3 regions of the Exiguobacterium sp. Helios genome follow, and region 1 is predicted to be linked to each of the others. Evidence: riboswitches for the same ligand, from Rfam matches in the RefSeq annotation. Region 1 holds a riboswitch; each other region holds the start of a gene.

Region 1 (4,254 bases):
AATTTCAGAAAACGGGGCATCAGCCCTGTCGTCGGCGATGAAGTCGTGTTACACATCGAAAGTGAGACCGGATATATCCTGGAAGTAAAAGACCGTCAAAATTTCTTGGTCCGCCCACCAGTTGCCAATATCGATCAAGCTTTGTTGGTCGTATCGGCAGCAGAACCTGATTTTTCTGCCCATCTGTTGGACCGGTTTTTAGTGTTGATTGAAGCAAAGGAAATTCAACCGATCATCATCTTGACGAAGATGGACTTGTTACAAGGTGAAGCCGAACAAGGGGTATTGGAAGCCATTGCCGCTTACCGGACCATCGGATATCACGTCATCGAAACTTCAAGTGAGACATTGGCCGGAGTCGAATCTGTCCGTCCGTTGTTAAAAGATAAAACGAGTGTCCTGGCCGGACAATCCGGTGTAGGGAAAAGTTCGTTGTTGAATGCCTTGGAACCTTCGTTGGCACTGGAAACGAGTCATATTTCGAAGGCACTTGGTCGTGGACGCCATACTACCCGTCATGTGACATTGATTCCGCTTGGCGAAGGCTTAATTGCAGATACCCCGGGATTTTCGAATCTCGATTTTCCGCACGAAATGGAACTCGAGGAGTTACGATGGTGTTTCCCTGAATTTGTTGCTTTACAGGACGAATGCAAGTACCGTGGCTGTCTGCACTTGAATGAGCCCGGTTGTGCCGTTAAAAAAGCCGTCGAGGCCCATGAAATCATGGCTTCCCGGTATACGAATTATGGTATGTTTGTAGAGGAAATCAAGAATCGGACGCGGAGGTATTAAGATGATTAAAATCGCACCATCAATCTTATCAGCAGATTTTGCAAATTTAGAGCGGGATGTCAAAGCAGTTGAAGCGGCGGGAGCCGATTATATCCATTTTGATGTCATGGATGGTCAATTTGTTCCGAACATTTCCTTTGGACTCCCTGTATTAAGCAGTTTACGTCAAAAAACAGATATGGTTCTCGACGTCCATCTCATGATTGATCGTCCGGAAAACTTTGTCGAATCCTTCGTTGCAGCAGGTGCTGATATCGTAACCTTCCACGTGGAGGCGACGAATCATGTCCATCGTGTGTTGCAACAAATCAAAGCAGCTGGAGCGAAAGCAGGAGTAGTACTCAACCCGCATACGCCGCTGTCGACGATCGAACACGTGCTTGAAGATGTGGACATGGTCTTATTGATGACGGTCAATCCGGGATTCGGCGGACAAGCGTTCATTCCAGGTGTGATGAAGAAATTAAATCAACTGGCTGCAATGAAAGCAGAACAAAATCTATCCTTCGAGATTGAAATCGATGGTGGAGTTAATGCGGAAACAGCAAAATTATGTATCGAGAATGGGGCAAACGTACTTGTTGCAGGTTCCGCTATCTACAATGCACCGGATTATTCAGAAGCAATCACTAGTATTCGGAATGCTGCTCACGTATAATAGGGGCAGAATCAAAATTAAATGATGACCGCAAGGGGTGTCGCGTCAAGCGGCTGAGAGAAGTGATTGGACTTTAACCCTTCGAACCTGTTCCGTTCAGACGGACGTAGGGATGTGGCGCACGCAGGCAGTACGGCGTTCGTCGTACTGCCTTTTTGCCGTCCTGCGATTTTATTTTTTAGGAGGAAAAAAGGATGAAACGGCTACAAATGTTAATGGAAATTGCAATCTTTGCAAGTCTTGGTGTGGTGTTCGATTTATTGATCCCATTTAAAATGCCGCAAGGTGGTTCAATTAGTTTAGCGATGTTACCGATTTTCGTCATGGCGTTTCGTCACGGCGTTGTCGGTGGGGTCGTGACGGGAGCGCTCGTCGGAACGATTCAACTGATGTTCGCTCCACAAATCCTGACGGTCGTCCAGCCGTTACTCGATTATACGATCGCGTTTGGAGTCGTCGGACTGAGCGGACTGTTCGCACGGAAAGTCAAAAAAGCAGCAGCAGCCGGGAAAAATGGCCGTCTAATGGCGATTGTACTAGGTGCGACATTGCTTGGTGCAGGTTTCCGTTATGTCTGTCACGTCATTAGTGGAATCGTGTTCTTCGCTGAGTATGCGGAAGGTCCGGTCGTCCCGTATTCGTTGATCTATAACGCGACGTATATGGTTCCATCGTATCTGTTATGTGGTATTGTCGCAGGACTCCTGTTTACGACAGCACCACGACTTCTTCGTTATTCAGCACGGGGTGTCTGATGCGGGTTGTGATTGTAGCGGCCGGTCCGGCGGAAGACATCCCGTCCCTGAAACCGTTTATGGATGAGAAGACGGTTGTCATCGCTGTTGACGGAGGTGTCACCGTTTTGGCACAGCAAGGTTTCGCTTTTGACTTGGCGATTGGGGACTTTGATTCTCTCGGATACAAACCGGAAGGAGCGATCATCCATCCGGCTGAAAAGGATGAGACCGACTTGGAACTGGCTTTACGACATGTCAGTCAACAGTATGAAGCAACGGAAGTGTTAATATTCGGTGCGACCGGAGGACGACTTGATATGACGCTTCAAAACGTCTATCTGCTAAAACAATTTCCGGCAGTCCGCTTGATGACGAAGCGGGAAGAGGTTCGTTTCTTACAGCCGGGGACGTATGAGATCGAGGCAGATGGATTTCACTATCTCTCTTTCATCCCGCTCGTTCCGACATGTTTGACCCTCCGCGGGGTCAAGTACCCGTTGACGAATCATGACGTGCCGGTCGGCGGATCATTGACCGTCAGCAATGAATGGACACATCACGGAGTGGCGAACGTGACGGTGCATACCGGTGAAGTGATTGCTTTAAGAAGTTTGTCAGACCACTAAAAAACGTGATCGGCTTTAGGATATCCTAAAAGTCGATCACGTTTTTTGTAGTTTTTTAAGATTCCAATGTCGAGCTGGCTGCCTGACGTTCAGTTTGAGCCGCAATATGTTTTCCTTTGACGAACAGGTGGTAAGAGGCCCACGTCAAGAGGAAGAATGGAACACCTATATACAGCGCAATCCGTTGATCCGCTTGGAATGCCAAGCTGATCAGTACAAGCATGTTTAAAGAGAACGAGATAATCGGCAAGACCGGGAAGAACGGAGTCTTGAATTTCAATTCACTGACAGCATGTCCCTCTTTGATGAATTGACGACGGAAGGCGATCTGTGAAGCAGAAATCGAAATCCAACCGACTTGCGCACCGAGTCCGGCGAGTGACAACAACCAGATGAAGACGGTATCTTCCGCGAAAAAGGCAGTCAATAGTGATAACATCGCAAACAGCATCGTAAAGCACAAAGCGCGCATAGGTACTCCGCGTGAGTTGACGATGGCAAGTTTTTTCGAAATCATGCCTTCTTGTGACATCGACCATAACATCCGAGTAGCAGCGTACAACCCCGAGTTCCCGACCGACAGTAAGGCTGTCAACACGACGATGTTCATTAAATCAGCTGCATAAGGAATTCCGATGGCATCAAATACCATGATGAACGGACTGCTGATGCCGCCGGCTGTTTCGTAAGGAATCAAGGCGCCGACAATCGTAATCGAGAGGACGAAGAAGATGAACGTCCGCCAGACGGTATTACGGATTGCTTTTGGAATCGATTTTTCTGGATCGTTTGATTCTCCGGCAGCAACCCCAATCAATTCGGTTCCTTGGAACGCAAAGTTGACGGCAATCATCGTCGTCAATACCCCCAGGGCGCCGTTCGGGAATAATCCGTTTGAAGTAAAATTGGCGAACAAACTTTCCGGACGTGCTGCCGCCATATCAATCCAGCCAAACCAAGCCGCTCCCCCGAGCACGATGAAAAATAGAATGGCAAGGACTTTCAGGCTCGAGAACCAAAACTCAGCCTCCCCGAAGGCTTTTGCGGAGACCGCATTGAGACCGAATAAAAGGACGGTGAAAATCGCACACCAGATGACGATTGGTGTATCCGGAAACCATCGATCCATCAGACTGCCGGCTGCCGTGATTTCGAGCGCCACCGTGACAGCCCAACCGAGCCAGTAAATCCAACCGACGGCAAATCCGATACCCGGTCCGATGAACCGTGTCGTATACGTTTGGAAAGATCCTGAGACCGGCATATGGACAGCCATCTCCCCTAAACATAACATCGTCAGATACATGATGGTCCCACCCACGATGTAACTGAGAACCGCCCCGAGCGGTCCCGCTTGCGAAATCGTCAATCCAGAACCGAGGAACAGTCCCGTACCGATAATCCCTCCGAGTGAAATCATGAAGAGATGTCGGCTTGT
Region 2 (4,254 bases), 950 kb from region 1:
ACGGTACCGGCACGCCGTCTTCTAACAAATGGCTTTTCTTTCGATTGTGAGACAGTTCGGCCTTTACCGGTTCCTTGCCTGTCGTCTTCAGTGAAACTTTCATTTTCTTCGAGAGTTGGAACTGGACTTCTTCCGTCTCGAAACGGAATAAAAATTGACGAAATTCGTTAAAATAGTCGTCCATTCGCAAAATAAATTCTTCTATACTTAAATTCTCATGCTTAATGATCCGTTCATGTTGAAACTCTAACTGGATTGCATACGTATCTCTAAGTAGAATCGGTTTTAACTTGATTCGACGCAGATCGTTTGATTTTTGGCGCGGACCACTAATCGTCGCGTGTATGAGTGAAGTTGCCTGCAGTTTTTCAGTGAGCAGGTCTTTTAATTGGTCTAGTTCCACGTATCGTCCCGTCCTTTTTTTGTTTGGTCTTTCGAAACTGTAGCAAATTCACCCGCGTTCGACAAGCAAGCAAGCTTTATTTTTAGTCGTCATACTTAATTTAAAGGAGGAACACAACATGTTCAAAAAAATTCTTTCACAAATCGGCATTGGTGCCGCAACGGTCGATACACGACTCGAACAAGATCACTGTGAACCCGGTGGAACGATTCAAGGAGTCGTTCATATTAAGGGCGGTAACGTCGATCAGGAAATCGCCCGGATTTATCTCGCCTTCAATACCCAGTACAAACAAGAAGTCGGGGACAGCACGGCATTCACGACGTTCACACTGGACCGGTTTGCATTAAATGAAGCCCCGTTTACGATTGAAGCAGACGTCGAACGGGAAATACCGTTTACGCTTCAAGTCCCTTTTAATACACCACTTTCCGTCAGCCAATCGAAGTCGTGGATCGAGACGGGTCTTGATATCGCGCAGGCGGTTGACCCTTCTGACCACGATGCTGTCGTCGTCAAAGCGAATGACTACCAATCGGTCATCCTTGAAGCGATGGAAAACCTCGGATTCCGCCTCAAGAAAGCTGATACAGAGAAATTGCCGGGCCGCTTCCGGAAAGATTTGCCGATCGCGCAGGAACTTGAGTATTCTGCCCGCGGTACTCATTATGCTCACAAGCTGGACGAAATCGAAGTTATCCTGTTGCAAGACCGGTTCGGCATCGACATCGTCGTCCAAATCGACCGCCGTGCCCACAGTCTCGGTTCGCTGTTCAGTGAAATGGCAGGAACCGATGAGACGATGACGAAACTTTCATTATCGAACCAGGACTTAACGAATCCGTCACTCGTGAAACAACGTCTCGCCGATTTGATTGAACACCACAGTTGATTGATGTTTTCTATAGAACAAACACCGGATCCGCTTATCGTCGGATCCGGTGTTTGTATTTCCTTCCTTACTTGGATGATGTCATTTCCATCGTCTGTTCGTACTGCCGTTCAAACGTTTCTTCCGCCCAGCCCATCTGCCAAAACATCAATTCGTAATAACAGCTTCTGACGAAATGTTGTTTCATCCGGACGCGTTCTTGTTCACTCGCCTTCTCTGCCAACTCATTTAACCGGTCAATCTGTTCAAAGACCACCCGCTCGAACCATTCGGAACTGTATGTCGCAATCCATTGCTGATAAATCGGTGAAGCCGGTGTCGCTGCCTGTAACTGTTGTCCAATCTCATAGTAAAGCCAGTAACACGGTAAAATCGCAGCGATGGTCTCCCCAAGCGTCCCTTCACTTGCATGGTGCATATGCGAAATATACGCATATGCGGTCGGTGCTGGTTCAAACTCTGCCAGTGTCTTGTCCGAAATCCCAAGCGGTTCAAAAAACGATTGATGCAGACTGAGTTCTGCAGCATAGGTCGACGTCGCATGTTCCGCGAGTTCGGCAATCGTCGCGAAGTCCTGTGCCTTCGACGCGGCCCGCGCCTGAATTTTCGCGAAATGTTTTAAGTAATAGGCATCCTGTAGGACGTAATGGCGAAATTTTGCTTCTGGTAGTGTTCCATCCGCAATCCCTGTCACGAATGGATGGGTAAAGCTGCTGTCCCAATACCGTTTTGCCGCTTGCCGGATTTCTTCACTGAATGTCATGTTGGTTCCCCCTTTTGTAATCAAAAAACGCCACACCTGATGTCAGGCATGACGTGAAAAGACCATAAAAAGAGGATCGTCCACGCCACTTCCCTCCGTAAGTCCAAACTTAATCAGGTTCAAAGGGTCCGAACGTCTCCGTCGTCTCAGTCAGCCTACTGACTCCCCTAGTGGTCGCTATTTGATTTGTTTTGAGTTTATCATGATTTGATGTGGAATTGACCCATTCTCGTCATTTCACTCCATTTTTTTGTACAATGGAACATGACGGAAGGTGGATGACGGCTCGTCCTTGAGACCGATTCTCTTCTGTCGCCGGTCGATTAGACTAAATTTAGTACCTGATACTTAACTTATGGAGGAACTTTTATGAATAAAACCATGACATGGACCGCTTCGGCATTACTTGCTACTACCTTACTGCTACCGACGACCGCATCTGCTGAACAAGTGGTCGACAAAACAATCGTCACCCTTGGCGAATCACTTGGGGCAAAGGATAAATCGTGGGTCTTGTCCCGTCTGAATGCACCGGAAGGCATTACTCCGATTATTGCAACATCTGCGGATGAAGAAAAATATCTCGGGAAAAACATTCCCCAATCACAACGGGGTGGCGGCATGTACTCTTCCGCTAAAATTGAGTTGGCTGAAAAAGGTGATGGATTATCTGTCGCGACCGAAAACATCACCTGGGTCACAAAAGACATGTACCTCAACGCCCTCGTCACAGCGGGTGTAACGGATGCGGACATTACGATCACGTCCCCGTACAAGGTAACCGGAACTTCGGCTTTGACCGGGATCATGAAAGCGTATGATCAAACATCTGCCGAGACCGGCATCAAACTGACGGATGAACGAAAAGACCTTGCCCAGCAAGAACTCTCTGTGACATCCGATGTCGGGAAAACGGTCGGGACGGATAAAGTCGCCGACTTGATGAATGAAATCAAAGCGGAAATCGCGAAACAACAGCCGGAAACGAAGGTCGAGATTGAAAACGTCATCGTCCAAGTCATCCAAAACAATAACATCAATTTATCCGATGCTCAGATGGACCGGTTGACCGGACTGTTTAATCAAATGGAACAAGCGGACCTGAACTGGGGTCAAATCGAGAGTGGTCTAAAAGATGCCGGACAAGATATCCAGGCCTTCGCGACCTCAGAAGAGACAAAAGGATTTTTTGCGAAGTTGTTTGATGGTCTCAGTGCATTCTTCAACTCGATTGCCGGCTTATTTAAATAAAGATTAACGTTTTCTTTTCTGTCAGGCATGGTAAAATAGATGTATTGAATCGGAAAAGGTGGTGTGGAGACATGGGTTTTGCTGCGTGTAAGCATTGGTTGATGGAACAACTGTATCTGTTGCGCGCGATTTTTCATGGAATGGCGTTCTAAGGGACTAGTCTGCCCTTTTTTAACGAACCTCATACCTGAAAAATAAAGCAAAGCGCATCTTCCACGAGTCAAGGAGAGTGCTGTTTGCGCTCTCCTTTTTTTGATGCGCCAGAGAGGACATTTCATATGATGATCTGCGACATCCAACACCTGACAAAACAATTCGGAGGCGACGATATCTTAACGGACGTCTCCCTCTTTATCGAGCACCAAGACCGCATCGGCTTGATCGGCCGAAACGGAAGCGGTAAAACGACGCTCTTACGTTTGATTGCCCGTCTTGATTCCGAAGACAGCGGAACGATTTATCAAAAAAGCGGGCTCTCCATCGGTTATTTGGCACAACTTCCCGTGTTCGACAACGTAATGACGGGGCGTGATGTCCTGTGGACTGCCTTCGCCACGCTTGTCGATTTACAACGCTCCCTGCAACAAATCGAACGGGACATGGCGACAAAAACGGATCAAATCGATCAGTTGCTCGAACGCTACACGCAAGAGACCGAAGCTTTTGAGCGCCAAGGCGGGTATTTGCTGGATTCCAAAATCGACCGGATGATTAACGGCTTGCAGTTGCATGCCCTTTTGGACCGTCCGTTTGAGCAGCTCAGCGGCGGCGAACAGACCAAAATCTGCCTCGGAAGGATGTTGTTGACCGAGCCGGAGTTGTTGATCCTCGACGAACCGACGAACCATCTGGATTTAGACGCCGTCGAGTGGCTGGAATCCTTTTTAGCCGATTATGCCGGGGCTGTCCTGATCGTCTCCCACGATCGTGTGTTTCTTGATGCGG
Region 3 (4,254 bases), 1.4 Mb from region 1:
AAGCGGCACAAGCAGCAGCGGCTCAAAAAGCAGCAGCTGAACAACAGGCGGCAGAAGCGGCCGCTGCTAAAGCAGCAGCACAAGCGGAACAAAAATCGTCAGCACCTGCAACTTCAACAAAACAATCTACACCATCTGTGACTGTGCCAAAAGCAGCACCAACACCAGAACCAGAACCAGCGGCACCAACGCCTGCACCATCATCTTCTTCTATGTTTATTCATCCAACAAGTGGATCAATCACACAAGGATATGGTTCAGCAAGCGGTTCGAATGGTTACTCTTTCCACAATGGTATTGATTTCGGCGCTCCAGTCGGTACCCCGATTGTTGCAGCGGCAACAGGGACAGTCATCACTGCATCAAGTGGTGGTCCGTACGGTAATCATGTCATGATTGCACACCAATTAAATGGAAAAACGTATACAACAGTTTACGCGCATATGAGTTCGTTAAATGCACATGCCGGACAACGTGTCAGTCAAGGACAACAAATCGGAGCCCTTGGTAGCACTGGGAACTCAACAGGCCCACACTTACACTTTGAAATTCATGTAGGTGGTTACAGCTACAGTGCTTCAGGACCAGCAAATTCTGTAAATCCAATGTCGATGTTATAATAACAAGAAAAGACGATTGCTGCGGCAGTCGTTTTTTTTATGTTTTTATAAAAACATAAAATGTTATATTACAATAAAACGCTTTCAGTTGAAACACAAATGAAATTTTCCTGAAACTATTACGGTGCTATAATCAATCTCAGACAGAAATACTTTGAATTAAATACTTTTTAAATAAGAAATCATACATAAGCGAGGAAACCAAACATGTTTAAAAAATTGTTTGCAACGGTATTGTTAGGGGCGTTACTTGTATCCACTGTGCCGACTTCTGGTCAAGCTGCAACGATTAAAGAAAAGAAATCTCAAAATGCAACAGAGCAACGTCGCTTGGAAAAAGCCATCAAAAAACAGGAAGCTAAAATATCGGTAGAGCAACGCGAAATCAATAAAATTGATGCGGCCATCAACGAAAATATTTTCAGGATTTCGGAAAAAAACAAGCAGATTAAACAATTGAATCTCCAAATTGAAGATCTTGAGGCGGAAATCGCCCGCTACGAAATCATGCTCACCCGGCAAGAAGAATTGCTGGGGGACCGCTTACGTGTCCTTCAAGAAAATGATGGTAATTCTATAAAATGGGAAGAAGTCATTTTTGGTTCGAAAAACTTGGGTGATTTGTTTAGTCGTGTTATGGCAGGTAAAAAAATTGCCGAACAAGACGATAAAATGATTTCTGCTTATTTGGAAACACAAGAAAAGCTAGCAGAAATGAAAAAAAATCTTATTGCTAAAAAGGCGGAGCGTGTTCAAGAGAAAGAGTCGTTACTCGTCCAAAAGAAACAGTTAAAACAACAGATGAAAGAACGGAGTGCGACCCTGAATAAATTACGTAAAGGGAAAACAAAGTTCACGACTAAACTGTTAAATGCAAAAGAATTACAAGCGACTTTAGAGGCTCAAGAAAGAGCGATTGCGGCAGCAAAAGCAGCAGCGAAAGCAGCAGCAGAAAAAGCGGCCGCTGAAAAAGAAGCAGCTGAACGTGCTGCAAAAGAGGCGGCAAAATCAACGCGTGAGTCAAGCGAAGCAACGGTTCTTCCGACTCCTGTCAGCAGTGTGCCGACAGGATCGGCGAAGTTTATTCGTCCGGCTTCAGGCGGTGTTTCACAAGGTTTTGGACCGGCTAGTGGAGCGAACGGCTATACGTTCCATAATGGTGTCGACTTCAGTGGACCCGTCGGATCATCGATTCGAGCAGCAGCTTCCGGAACAGTCATTACGGCTGGTAGCGGCGGACCTTATGGGAATCATGTCATGATTTCGCATTTCCTTGACGGTCAGGTGTATACAACAGTGTACGGTCATATGAATTCGTTATCGGTTTCGGCAGGTCAGACGGTAACTCAAGGTCAAACGCTTGGTACTCTTGGCAGTACCGGGAATTCGACAGGACCGCATCTACACTTTGAATTGCATATCGGTGGATACCAATACAGTGCGACAGGACCAGCTAACACGGTCAATCCACTTGGATACCTTTAAAAACGAGCTTCGGCTCGTTTTTTTAATGGTGCTGTGATACAGTGAAAAAGAATTTAAATTACGAGCAACTAGGGGAGCTGGAGGAGTCCGGCTGAGAGGAAAACCATTCTGTTTTCGACCCTGTCACCTGAACTGGATAATACCAGCGTAGGAAAGTTGAGATCGAAGACATGAAGACTTCAATCAGTAGAACTGGTTGTTCATGGCGTCGTCTGCTTTTTTACAGCGGACGGCGCTTTTTGTTGTCCGTTTTCTCCTTATTTGCTCCCAGGAAAGTGAGGAATTGGAATGAAACACGTATTGACGATTGCTGGATCCGACTCCGGAGGTGGAGCTGGAATTCAAGCAGATTTAAAAACGTTTTCGGCACTCGGTGTATACGGAATGAGCGTCATCACGGCGATTACGGCACAAAATACGTTAGGTGTTCAAGCGGTCGAGGACGTATCCCTGGAGCTCGTGGAAGCACAGCTGACATCCATCTTTTCCGATATCCGTGTCGATGCGGTCAAGATTGGAATGGTTTCCAATCAAGACACCATCCGAGTGATTGCACAACAACTGGAAAAACATCAACTTCCGGTTGTTCTCGACCCGGTCATGGTCGCGAAAGGGGGTTATAGCTTATTGCAACCGGATGCAGAACATGCCTTGCTCGAACAGCTGTTACCATTGGCTACACTTGTGACTCCGAATATTCCTGAAATCGAGCGGATGATTGGCGGAACGATTCACTCGCTTGCCGATATGAAACAGGCGACGGAAAAACTGGCTGAAAAACGGACGGGTGCTATTTTGCTCAAGGGCGGACATTTGGAGGGACGGGACGCTACTGACCTTTTATATACAGACGGGCGATATGTCGTCTTTGAACAAGAACGGATCGAGTCCCGTCATACCCATGGTACAGGCTGTACATTATCTGCTGCCATCGCTTCCTATCTTGCACTCGGTCTTTCAGTGGAAGACAGCATCCGTTATGCAAAACGTTATGTGACGGAAGCCATTCGCCACGGCTTTGCGCTCGGACGCGGTGTTGGTCCGACGCATCATTTTCATGAACTCTGGAGGGATACACATGTTACGACGCATCCATGATAAAAAACCGTTGATTCATCATTTAACGAATACTGTAACCATTAATGACTGCGCCAATATGACACTGGCACTTGGTGGCTCTCCTGTGATGGCAGATGATCTGCTGGAAGTGGAAGAAATGGTCAGGCACGCAGATGCCGTCGTAATCAATACAGGGACGATCAATCCGGACATGCGCCAAGCCCAACTTTTAGCAGGAAAAACGGCTAACCGATTGGGGAAACCGGTCATTTTGGATCCGGTAGGCGCAGGAGCGACGACATTAAGAACAGATTTTATGAAGCAGTTAATGGATGAAATCACCTTTACGGTCATCAAAGGAAATGCATCGGAAATCAAGACATTGCTCGGACAGGCCGCTCGAACGAAAGGAGTGGATGTTGCCGAAGGAGAATCCCTGGATTTTCAAAGTGTCCATACCTTTGCAGGTGAAACGAAACAACTCATCGTCGTAACGGGTCCGATTGATTTTGTGACAGATGGAAATCGCCAGTATCATCTGGATGTCGGGACGAAACGTCTTGGCCAAGTCACGGGAACGGGATGTATGACCGCTTCTTTGATTGCGACGTTTTTAGGAGCAGGATACGATCGTTTTGAGGCAGCCGTATTTGGGACGTATGCTATGGGAAAAGCAGGGGAGTCGGCTGAGGATTCTCCCGGTATCGGAGGTTTTCGAACCGGGCTGTTCGATGCAGTGAGTTTGATGACAGAAAAAAGTTTGCCGGAGGTATAAATGAATGGACACTGAATATTTGATTTATGCCGTGACCGATCGACGCTTGCATCCACATCTTTCCCTGGCAGACGCCGTCGAAGCATCGATTAAAGGAGGCGCAACGGTTGTTCAATTACGGGAAAAAGACAGTTCCGGTAAAACTTTTCTGGAATCAGCCATTGCATTAAAAGATCTCACCGCACGTTACGATATTCCGTTCATTATCAATGATCGGATTGATATCGCTTTGCTGGTCGATGCCGGTTTGCATATCGGTCAAGATGATATTCCCTTAATTGAAGCGCGCCGTTTGTTACCGGAAGCGACGATTGG

What was found. A riboswitch is a leader RNA that binds a small molecule or an ion and turns the genes downstream of it on or off. The one in region 1 is predicted to bind thiamine pyrophosphate.
Region 2: linked by a shared signal. The riboswitch ahead of tenA (thiaminase II) and the one ahead of thiT (energy-coupled thiamine transporter ThiT) in region 1 are both predicted to bind thiamine pyrophosphate.
Region 3: linked by a shared signal. The riboswitch ahead of thiD (bifunctional hydroxymethylpyrimidine kinase/phosphomethylpyrimidine kinase) and the one ahead of thiT (energy-coupled thiamine transporter ThiT) in region 1 are both predicted to bind thiamine pyrophosphate.

What each region holds. Positions count from the first base shown of each region.
Region 1 is NZ_CP053557.1:2,165,818-2,170,071, reverse strand. It holds gene rsgA (ribosome small subunit-dependent GTPase A) at 1-795, shown strand, start outside; gene rpe (ribulose-phosphate 3-epimerase) at 797-1,453, shown strand; TPP riboswitch at 1,477-1,583, shown strand; gene thiT (energy-coupled thiamine transporter ThiT) at 1,648-2,208, shown strand; gene HNY42_RS11385 (thiamine diphosphokinase) at 2,208-2,816, shown strand; gene HNY42_RS11380 (amino acid permease) at 2,872-4,254, opposite strand, start outside.
Region 2 is NZ_CP053557.1:1,217,882-1,222,135, reverse strand. It holds gene HNY42_RS06255 (class I SAM-dependent methyltransferase) at 1-403, opposite strand, end outside; gene HNY42_RS06250 (sporulation protein) at 522-1,295, shown strand; gene tenA (thiaminase II) at 1,363-2,058, opposite strand; TPP riboswitch at 2,132-2,237, opposite strand; gene HNY42_RS06240 (DUF1002 domain-containing protein) at 2,428-3,309, shown strand; gene abc-f (ribosomal protection-like ABC-F family protein) at 3,588-4,254, shown strand, end outside.
Region 3 is NZ_CP053557.1:815,274-819,527, forward strand. It holds gene HNY42_RS04205 (murein hydrolase activator EnvC family protein) at 1-620, shown strand, start outside; gene HNY42_RS04210 (murein hydrolase activator EnvC family protein) at 828-2,105, shown strand; TPP riboswitch at 2,166-2,276, shown strand; gene thiD (bifunctional hydroxymethylpyrimidine kinase/phosphomethylpyrimidine kinase) at 2,394-3,203, shown strand; gene thiM (hydroxyethylthiazole kinase) at 3,184-3,939, shown strand; gene thiE (thiamine phosphate synthase) at 3,944-4,254, shown strand, end outside.